DNA from 2 places in the Xanthobacter sp. AM11 genome. Region 2 is predicted to be linked to the other one. Evidence: predicted binding sites of a transcription regulator. Region 2 holds the regulator's gene; the other holds the start of a gene.
The links. Region 2 encodes LexA, which represses DNA repair genes until DNA is damaged. Its sites were predicted from a motif close to TGTTCNNNNTGTGTTCNG; they were not measured.
Positions count from the first base shown of each region.

Region 1: the regulator LexA is predicted to act here: its motif matches at 2,995-3,012, upstream of ACI7BZ_RS08440 (helicase-related protein).

Region 1 covers NZ_JBLAOA010000001.1:1,817,294-1,821,712, reverse strand. The annotation lists gene ACI7BZ_RS08440 (helicase-related protein) at 1-2,916, opposite strand, end outside; gene ACI7BZ_RS08435 (creatininase family protein) at 3,586-4,380, shown strand.
Region 2 covers NZ_JBLAOA010000001.1:3,328,712-3,333,130, reverse strand. The annotation lists gene ACI7BZ_RS15230 (ComEC/Rec2 family competence protein) at 1-1,846, shown strand, start outside; gene lexA (transcriptional repressor LexA) at 1,866-2,576, opposite strand; gene ACI7BZ_RS15220 (molybdopterin molybdotransferase MoeA) at 2,716-3,930, opposite strand; gene moaC (cyclic pyranopterin monophosphate synthase MoaC) at 3,993-4,419, opposite strand, start outside.

The DNA.
Region 1 (4,419 bases), 1.5 Mb from region 2:
CAGCTCGGGCTCGGCCGGCACCTCGGCCGCGACGGCGGCGGCCTCCGGGGCCTCCTCGCCAGCGGCCACGGCCTCGGGCGCGCCCGGATCGCCAGCGGCGACATCTTCAGCGGCGGTCTCGGGGGCGGCCGCCTCGGCCACCGCCTCGAAGGCGGCTTCAAGCGTTTCGGGGCCGCCGGGGGCGGCAGGCGCCTCCACTTCCGCGGCCACTTCGGCCGTGGTGGGATCGCCGGTTTCCTCCAGCACCTCGATGGCGGCGGCGGCCTCCATCTCGTCGGCCTCCGCGGCGGCGTCCACCCCTTCGGCGGATGCCTCCGGCAAGGTGTCATCGGGCAGCGGCGCGGCGGGGGCGTCGAACAGCAGGTCGGCCTCGATGGCTCCTTCCGGCAGCGGCGCCAGCTCCACGGCTTCCGGCGCCGCCGGCTCGGCGGCCACGGGCTCCGGCGGCGGCGGCGGGCGGCGCTCCATGCGATAGCCCAGCGACTTCAGGATGGAGGCGAAATCCTCCCCCGAGCAGCCGGCCAGAGAGGTCATGCCGACGGTCACGGTGAAGCCGCGCCCGTCCACCGCCCCCGCCGGCTTCGGGCCGGGCGAGTTGGGGCGCCAGGCCAGCGCCGGGCGGATGAGGTCGGCGAGCCGCTCCAGAATGTCCACGCGCACGGCGCGTTCACCGCACACGCGGAAGCCCACCGCCCGGTAGAGCCCCTTCTGGATCTCGTGATCCACCGGGATGGAGGTGCGGCCGGATGCCGCCAGGTGCGGCAGCTCGTCCAGCCCCTTCTGGGCAAGGCCGCCATGCTTCAGGGCGAACAGCTCCACCGCCAGCGCCCGCGGCGCCGGCTTCAGCAGCACCGGCAGGTAGATGTGATGGGCGCCGAAGCGCACGCCATAGCCGCGCAGGGTGGCGCGGGCGGCCTGGTCTAGCCCCTTCATCTCCTCGGCCACCCGGGCGCGCTCCAGCACGCCCAGGGCCTCGACGATCTGGAAGGCGATGCCGCGGCCGATGCCGGTGACATCCTCGGCCGCGCCGAGCTTCATCAGCGGGCCCATGAGCTTTTCGATATGGGCCGACAGCCACAAAGCGATGCGTGCCTCCACCTGGTCCCGCGCGGGGCCGGTGAGGTGCTCGTCGGCGATGACCTTGAAGCGCGGCTTCAGCACCTCGTCGCCGGGAATGAGCTTGGCCACCGCCTCGCCGGTCCAGCGGATCGTGCCGTCGATGGTGAGGACGAACGCCTCGTCCACCGCCTGGGCAAGCCGCCCGGCGCGCTGCTCGATCTCGCCCGACAGCGCCTTCTGGGCTGCGGAACGCAGGGCCTTGGCCTCTTCGCCGCCCGCAGCCGGGTCCGGCGCGAACTGGAAGCCATGGAGGTGGCCGATGACATGGCCTTCAACGGTGACGTCACCGGTCTTGCTGATTTCAGTTTCGAGCATCGTGTTCTCTCGCAGGCGCCGCATGAGCACGCTGGTCCGCCGGTCCACGAAACGCTGTGCGAGCCTTTCGTGAAGTGCGTCCGACAGCTTGTCCTCGACCCCTCTCGTGACGCCTTGCCAGTGCCCCGGATCCTTGAGCCAGTCGGGCCGGTTGGCCACGAAGGTAAGGGTTCTCACCTGCGCGATCCGGTTCGACAACGTGTCGATGTCGCCTTCTGCGCGATCGGTCAAGGCGATTTGACGCGCGAACCAATCATCGGGGATGCGCCCACCCCCTCCAAGATGCCCGAAAAGCGTTGCCACGAGGTCCGCATGGGCCCCGGGAGACACCTTGCGATAATCGGGAACCTGGCACGCATCCCACAGCCGTTCCACGTCGGCGGGCGTGGCGAGACGCCGCGTCACCTCCATGTCCCGGCTCATGATTTCCAGCACCGCCACGTCGTCGGCGGTGGGCGCGCGGGTCAATCCGTCCTCCCGCGGCACCTGCGACAGGCTGGCCAGAAGGGCGGCGGCGGAGCTGAAATCGGGCACGGCGTTGCGCCATTGCAACACCTTCGCGGTGTCGAAGACATGGGCCTCCAGCCGCTCCACAAGTTCTTCCTCGAACGGCGGGCAGCGGCCGGTGGTGCCGAAGGTGCCGTCGCGCGTCGCGCGGCCGGCGCGCCCGGCGATCTGGGCCATCTCGGCGGGGTTGAGCTTGCGGAACTGCCAGCCGTCGAACTTGCGGTCGGAGGCGAAGGCTACATGGTCCACGTCGAGGTTGAGGCCCATGCCCACCGCGTCGGTGGCCACCAGATAATCCACGTCTCCGGACTGGTAGAGCTCCACCTGCGCATTGCGGGTGCGCGGCGACAGCGCCCCCATCACCACCGCCGCCCCGCCGCGCTGGCGGCGGATGAACTCGGCGATGGAATAGACCTCCTCGGCCGAGAAGGCGACGATGGCCGAGCGCCGCGGCAGGCGGGAAATCTTCTTCTCGCCGGCAAAGGTGAGGGTGGAGAGGCGCGGGCGCACCACCACGTTCACCCCCGGCAACAGCTTCTCGATGAGCGGGCGCATGGTGGCGGAGCCGAGCAGCAGCGTCTCGTGCCGCCCGCGCCGGTTCAGCATCCGGTCGGTGAAGACATGGCCGCGGTCGAGGTCGGTGGCGATCTGGATCTCGTCGATGGCCACGAACGCCACGTCGAGGTCGCGCGGCATGGCCTCCACCGTGGCCACCCAGTATCTGGGGTCCTTCGGCTTGATCTTCTCCTCGCCGGTGACGAGGGCCACCTTGTCGGCGCCCACCCGCTCGACGATGCGCTGGTATACCTCGCGCGCCAGGAGCCGCAGGGGCAGGCCGATGATGCCGCTCTCGTGGCCGAGCATCCGCTCGATGGCGAGGTGGGTCTTGCCGGTGTTGGTGGGACCGAGAACCGCGCTCACCCCCCGCGATCGAACCGAGCGCGGCAGTACGGCCCATTGGGTGACGTCGTCCATCGATTCTCGCGCAGGTCCGCCCATCTCGGGGTCGTCTGTATCATATCGGCACGCGGGGGCGATGGCGAAAGGGGGCAGGCGAACGTGGCGCGAACAAAACGTGCGCGAATCGGCCGGCGCGCCCGGTTCCCCTCCCGTTCGCCGGTGCCGGCCTGTGCCAATGCGGGACCCCGCCCGCGGCGCGGCGGGAACAGGCCGGAACGAACCGTGCGCGAATCGCTGCCCCGGCCCTGTTCACCGCCCGTTCCCCCGGTGGCGGCCGCGTCCCGTTTCGGCACAGCGGGCGGGACCGGGCGGGAACAGGCCGGAACGAACCATGCGCGAATCGCTACCGCGGCCCTGTTCACCGCCCGTTCCCCCCGGCGGCGGCCGCGTCCCGTTTCGGTACAGCGGGCGGGACCGGGCGGGAACAGGCCGGAACGAACCGTGCGCGAATCGCTGCCGCCCGCCCGATCTGCATGTGTTCCCCGGGCGGCGCCGTCGGCGCTTTGCCCGGCCCGGCGGCGCAGAACACTGGCCGCATCCGCCGTCGCGCGCGGTAGCCCCTTGACTTCATGCGGCTTTTCGGCCCCATGGAAAGGCGATGATGCCGACGGAAGCGCGCTGTCCATCTGGTATCTGCGGGTGGCATGCCGCCCGGGAAGGCGCGGGGAAAGGGAGGGGCGAACGGTGTTCCTGAAGTGGGCAGAACTTGCCTCGCCGGCCCTGGCCGCCCTCGACAAGACCCGGCTGGTGGCCGTGCTGCCCGTGGCGGCGGTGGAGCAGCACGGCCCGCATCTGCCGCTGGGAACCGACCTCTTCATCGCCGAAGGCTATGTGGAGCGCATCGCCCCGCTGGTGCCGCGCGACGTGGATGCGGTGTTCCTGCCGGTGCAGGCCGTGGGCAAGTCGGACGAACACATCTCCTTTGCCGGCACCCTCACCTTCTCCCCCGCCACGGCGCTGGCGGCATGGGTGGAGCTGGGCAAGAGCCTGGCGCGGGCCGGGGTGCGCCGGCTGGTGCTCATGAACACCCATGGCGGCAACGTGCCGGTCATCGACCTCGTGGCCCGCACCCTGCGCGTGGAGCACCGGATGCTGGCCGTCACCTGCTCCATGCACCGCTTCGGCTATCCCGTGGGCCTGTTCGGCGACCATGAGCGCGCCCACGGCATCCATGGCGGCGAGATCGAGACCTCGCTCCTGCTGGCCTTCCGCCCGGAACTGGTGGACCTGACCCACGCCGGGGACTTCGTGCCCTACAGCGTGGCCATGGAGACCGAGTTTTCCCGGCTGCGCGCCAACCACCCGGTGGGCTTCGGCTGGCTCGCCGAGGACCTGAGCCCCGACGGCGCCATGGGCGATCCTCGGGGCGCCACCGCGCTGAAGGGCGAGGCGGCGTTCGAGTTCGGCGCCCGCGCTTTCGTGGATCTGCTGAAGGACGTGGCCGCCTTCGACCTCGCCCGGCTCGAACCCCACGCCTGATGCCACCGGCCCCGGCCCTGGACCGGTGCCGAGAGGGTG
Region 2 (4,419 bases):
GGTGGAGCATCGCACCACCGGCGACCGCATTCTGCTGCGGCTCGACGGCGGCGCCGTGCGCGGGCTTCATCCCGCCCCCGCTCTGGTCCGCCTCACTTTGCGCCGGGGCTGGGCGCCGCCGGTGGGCGCGCGGGTGAGCCAGCTCGCCCGCCTGCTGCCGCCCCTCGGTCCAGCCATGCCCGGCGCCCACGATTTCGGCCGCGGCCCCTGGTTTCGCGGCATCGACGCCGTGGGATACGGCCTGGGCCGGCCGAGGCCGGACCCGGGCGGCGCAGCGCCCGTGTCCGTCAAGCTGGCCATGCTGGTGGATGCCGCCCGCGACGGCCTCGCCCGCCGCATTCGCGCCTCCCTGACGGGCACGCCGGCGGAAATCGCCGTGGCCCTGGTGGCGGGGGACCGATCGGCCATCGCACCGGAGGTGGAAGAGAGCATGCGCGTGTCGGGGCTCACGCACATCCTGTCCATTTCCGGGCTGCACATGGCGCTGGTGGCGGGAACCCTGTTCGCGCTGGTGCGCGGCGCCCTGGCACTGGGGCCGGGGCTCGCCCTGGGCTTTCCCATCAAGTCCCTTGCGGCGGCGGCCGCGCTGGCCGGAAGCGCGGCCTATCTGGTGCTCTCGGGCAATGACGTGCCGGCCCAGCGCTCGTTCGTGATGACCGCCCTGGTTCTGGCGGGGGTGATGGCGGGGCGGCCGGCCCTCACCCTGCGCACGGTGGGCGTGGCGGCGGTGGTGGTGCTGGCCCTCACCCCTGAGGCGGTGCTGGAGCCGGGCACGCAGATGTCGTTCGCCGCCACCCTCGCCCTGGTGGCGGCCTATGAGCGGCTGCGGCCGCTGCGGGCGCTGCCGCGGCCGGATGGATTGGCGGGGCAGGCGGCGGTGTGGGTGGCGGTGCTGGTGGGCGGCACGGCGCTCACCGCCGTGGTGGCGGGGCTGGCGACGGCGCCCTACGGCATGTTCCATTTCCAGCGCGTGGCGCCCTACGGCCTCCTGGCCAACCTTGCCGCCATGCCGGCCGTGTCGTTCCTGGTGATGCCGTTCGGCCTCGTCGGCGTGCTCTTGATGCCGTTCGGGTTCGACCATCTCGCCTGGCCGGTGATGGGGCTGGGAATCGAGATCATGGTGGCGGTTTCCGATCATATCGCCGGTTTGCCGGGGGCGGACATGCGGGCGGCATGGGTGGGGGGCGCGACCCTCGCCGGCCTCAGCCTGGCGCTGCTCGGCCTGTGCCTCCTGCGCGGGGCGGCGGCGCTGGTGGCGCTCCTGCCCCTCGGCTTCGCCCTCGCCACCGCCGGTCCCGCCCCGCGGCCGGACCTGTTGGTGGCCAGCGATGCGCAGACGGTGGCGGTGCGCGGCGCGGACGGGCGGCTCTCCATCCTCGGGGCCCGCACCAACCGCCTGGTGGCCGAGCAGTGGCTGACCCGGGAGGGCGACCGCCGCACCGCCCGGGCGGGGGAGCTTGCCGCGGGATTCACCTGCGATGGGGAGGGCTGCACCGCGCCGCTGCCGGGGGGCGGCACGCTGGCCGTGTCGCAGCGGGCGGAAGGGCTGGAGGCGGACTGCCTGAACGCGCGCCTGGTGGTCACCCGCGAGACGCCGCCGGGCGACTGCCCGGCGCAGGTGCTGACGCCGGCGCTGCTGGCCCGCACCGGCACCCAGGCCTTCTACTTCCGCGACAATGGCTGGCACATGGAGCCCACGCGCACGCGCCGGGTGCAGCGCCCCTGGATGCCGCCCCTGCCGCCGGAGCCGGAGGCCACGGCAGCGCCAGACGAACCGGCGGAACTCGGGCCACCGGACGGGAGACCCGCGGAAAACGCGATGCAGGCGGACGCGTGGATGGAATGAGCCGGGAGCGGCGGGCGCCTCAGTAGCGGCGCATCAGCCCCACGAGGCGGCCCTGGATGCGCACGCGGTCGGGGCCGAAGATGCGGGTTTCATAGGAGGGGTTCGCCGCCTCCAGCGCGATGGAGGCGCCCTTCTTGCGCAGGCGCTTCAGGGTGGCCTCCTCGTCGTCCACGAGGGCCACCACGATGTCCCCGGTGTCGGCGGAATCGCATTTGCGGATGAGCACCGTGTCGCCGTCCAGGATGCCGGCCTCGATCATGCTGTCGCCGCGCACCTCAAGGGCGAAATGCTCGCCCGACCCCAGCATTTCCGGCGGGATGTTCAAATTGTGGCTGCGGCTCTGGATGGCGGAGATGGGGGTACCGGCGGCGATGCGGCCCATCACCGGCACCGTGACCGTCTGGCTGCCCTCCTCGTCCTCGGTTGCGGGGCGGACCCGCCCAAGGCTGCCCTCGATGACGGAGGGGGAGAAGCCGCGGCCGGCGGCGCGGGCGGAGGCGAGGCCGGGCGCCACGCTGTCCGGCAGGCGCACCACCTCAAGCGCCCGTGCGCGGTTGGGCAGGCGGCGGATGAAGCCGCGCTCTTCCAGTGCGGTGATGAGGCGGTGGATGCCGGACTTGGAGCGCAGGTCCAGCGCCTCCTTCATCTCGTCGAAGGAAGGGGGAACGCCGGTTTCCTTCAGCCGCTCGTGAATGAAGCGCAGAAGGTCGTATTGCTTGCGCGTCAACATTGTCCGCCCCCGTCTCAGCGCCTGTCCCGGCCCCGCAACCCACCTGCGGAAAACCGAAACAAATCATGAACACGTAATATCCGTTCCTTTTGTGTTCCGCAAGGGGTGAAGATGGCGTAAAGGCCGCCGCCGGCACACTTCAGTCGTCCAGCGGGATGATCTCGCAGGGGTCGCCGGCGCGGCCGGCCGGGGCGAAGGGCGGGCGGATCAGCAGGCAGTCGGCCGCCGCCAGCACGCTCAGCATGGCGCTGTCCTGGGAGGGGAAGGGCGTCACATGCACCGCGCCGTCGGCGGCGCGGGCCATGCGGGCGCGCATGAAGTCGCGGCGCACGTCATTGGCCGGCACATCCACCGCCAGCCGCGCCGGCGCGGTCTGCGGCCCGGGCGAAAGGTCTCCCTGCATGGCCCGCAGCAGGGGCGCCAGGAAGGTGAGGGCGCACACGTGCGAGGACACCGGATTGCCCGGCAGCCCCAGCACCCGCACGCCGGCGCGGTCGCCGAACATCAGCGGCTTGCCGGGCCGCAGCGCGATCTTGTGCACCGAGAGATCCACGCCTTCCGCGCGCAAGGCGGGGGCCATGAGGTCGTGGTCGCCCACCGAGGCGCCGCCGGAGGACACCATGAGATCGAATTCGCCGGACAACGCCCGCGCCACGACGGCGCGGATGGCGGCCAGGTCGTCCTTCACCAGGCCAAGGTCGGTCACCTCCGCGCCGGCACGCCGGGCCAGGGCCGCAAGGCCGAAGGCGTTGGACACCACGATCTCGCTGTCCGCCCCGGTGCCCTCACCCGGCAGCACCAGTTCGTCACCGGTCTGGATCAGCGCCACCCGCGGGCGGCGGGCCACGGGAAGCCGGGCATGGTCCATGGCGGCGGCGAGCATGATGTCGCGCCCGGTGAGGCGGCGGCCGGCGCGCAGGCCGGCGGTGCCGGCGGCGAAGTCGCAGCCCTTCAGGCGCACATTGCGCAAAGCGGCGGTGGGCTGGAGCGTGGTCACCACGTCGCCGTCGCGGCTGGTGTTCTCCTGGATCACCACCGTGTCGGCCCCCTCCGGCACCACGGCGCCGGTGAAGATGCGCACCGCCTCGCCCGGCCCCACGCGCCCGGCAAACGGCCGGCCCGCGGCCGATTCGCCGATCACGGAAAGCCGCGCCGGGATCTGGGCGATGTCGGCGCCGCGCACCGCATAGCCGTCCATGGCCGACATGTCGGCGGGGGGCTGGGTGCGCCGCGCGATGAGGTCGCGCGCCAGCACCCGCCCGGTGGCGGCCGAAACCGGCACCTCCTCCACCCCCAGGGCGGCGGCGCCGGCGATGACGAGGCCGGTGGCCTCCTCCACCGTCATCAGCGCCATGGCGCTGCGTCCATCTTCGGGGTGTTCACGCTCGTGCATCCTTCCATGGCTGGCGCGCCGCCTCACGCGGCCGGCGGATCGGCGCGGAAATGGCCGCTGCGCCCGCCGGATTTCTCCACCAGCCGGATGCCTTCAAGCCGCATGCCACGATCGGCGGCCTTGGCCATGTCGTAGATGGTGAGGCAGGCGACGGAGACGGCGGTGAGCGCCTCCATCTCCACGCCGGTCTGGCCGGTGGTCTTCACCCGCGCGGTCACCGTGAGGCCGGGCAGGGCGGGGGCGGCGGCGATCTCCACCTCCACCTTGGCCAGCATCAGGGGGTGGCACAGGGGAATGAGCTCATGGGTGCGCTTGGCGGCCATGATGCCGGCGATGCGCGCGACGCCGAGCACGTCGCCCTTCTTGGCATTGCCGGAAACAATGAGCTCCAGCGTGGCCGGCGCCATGACGACGCGCCCCTCGGCGAGGGCCTCGCGGGTGGTGGCGGCC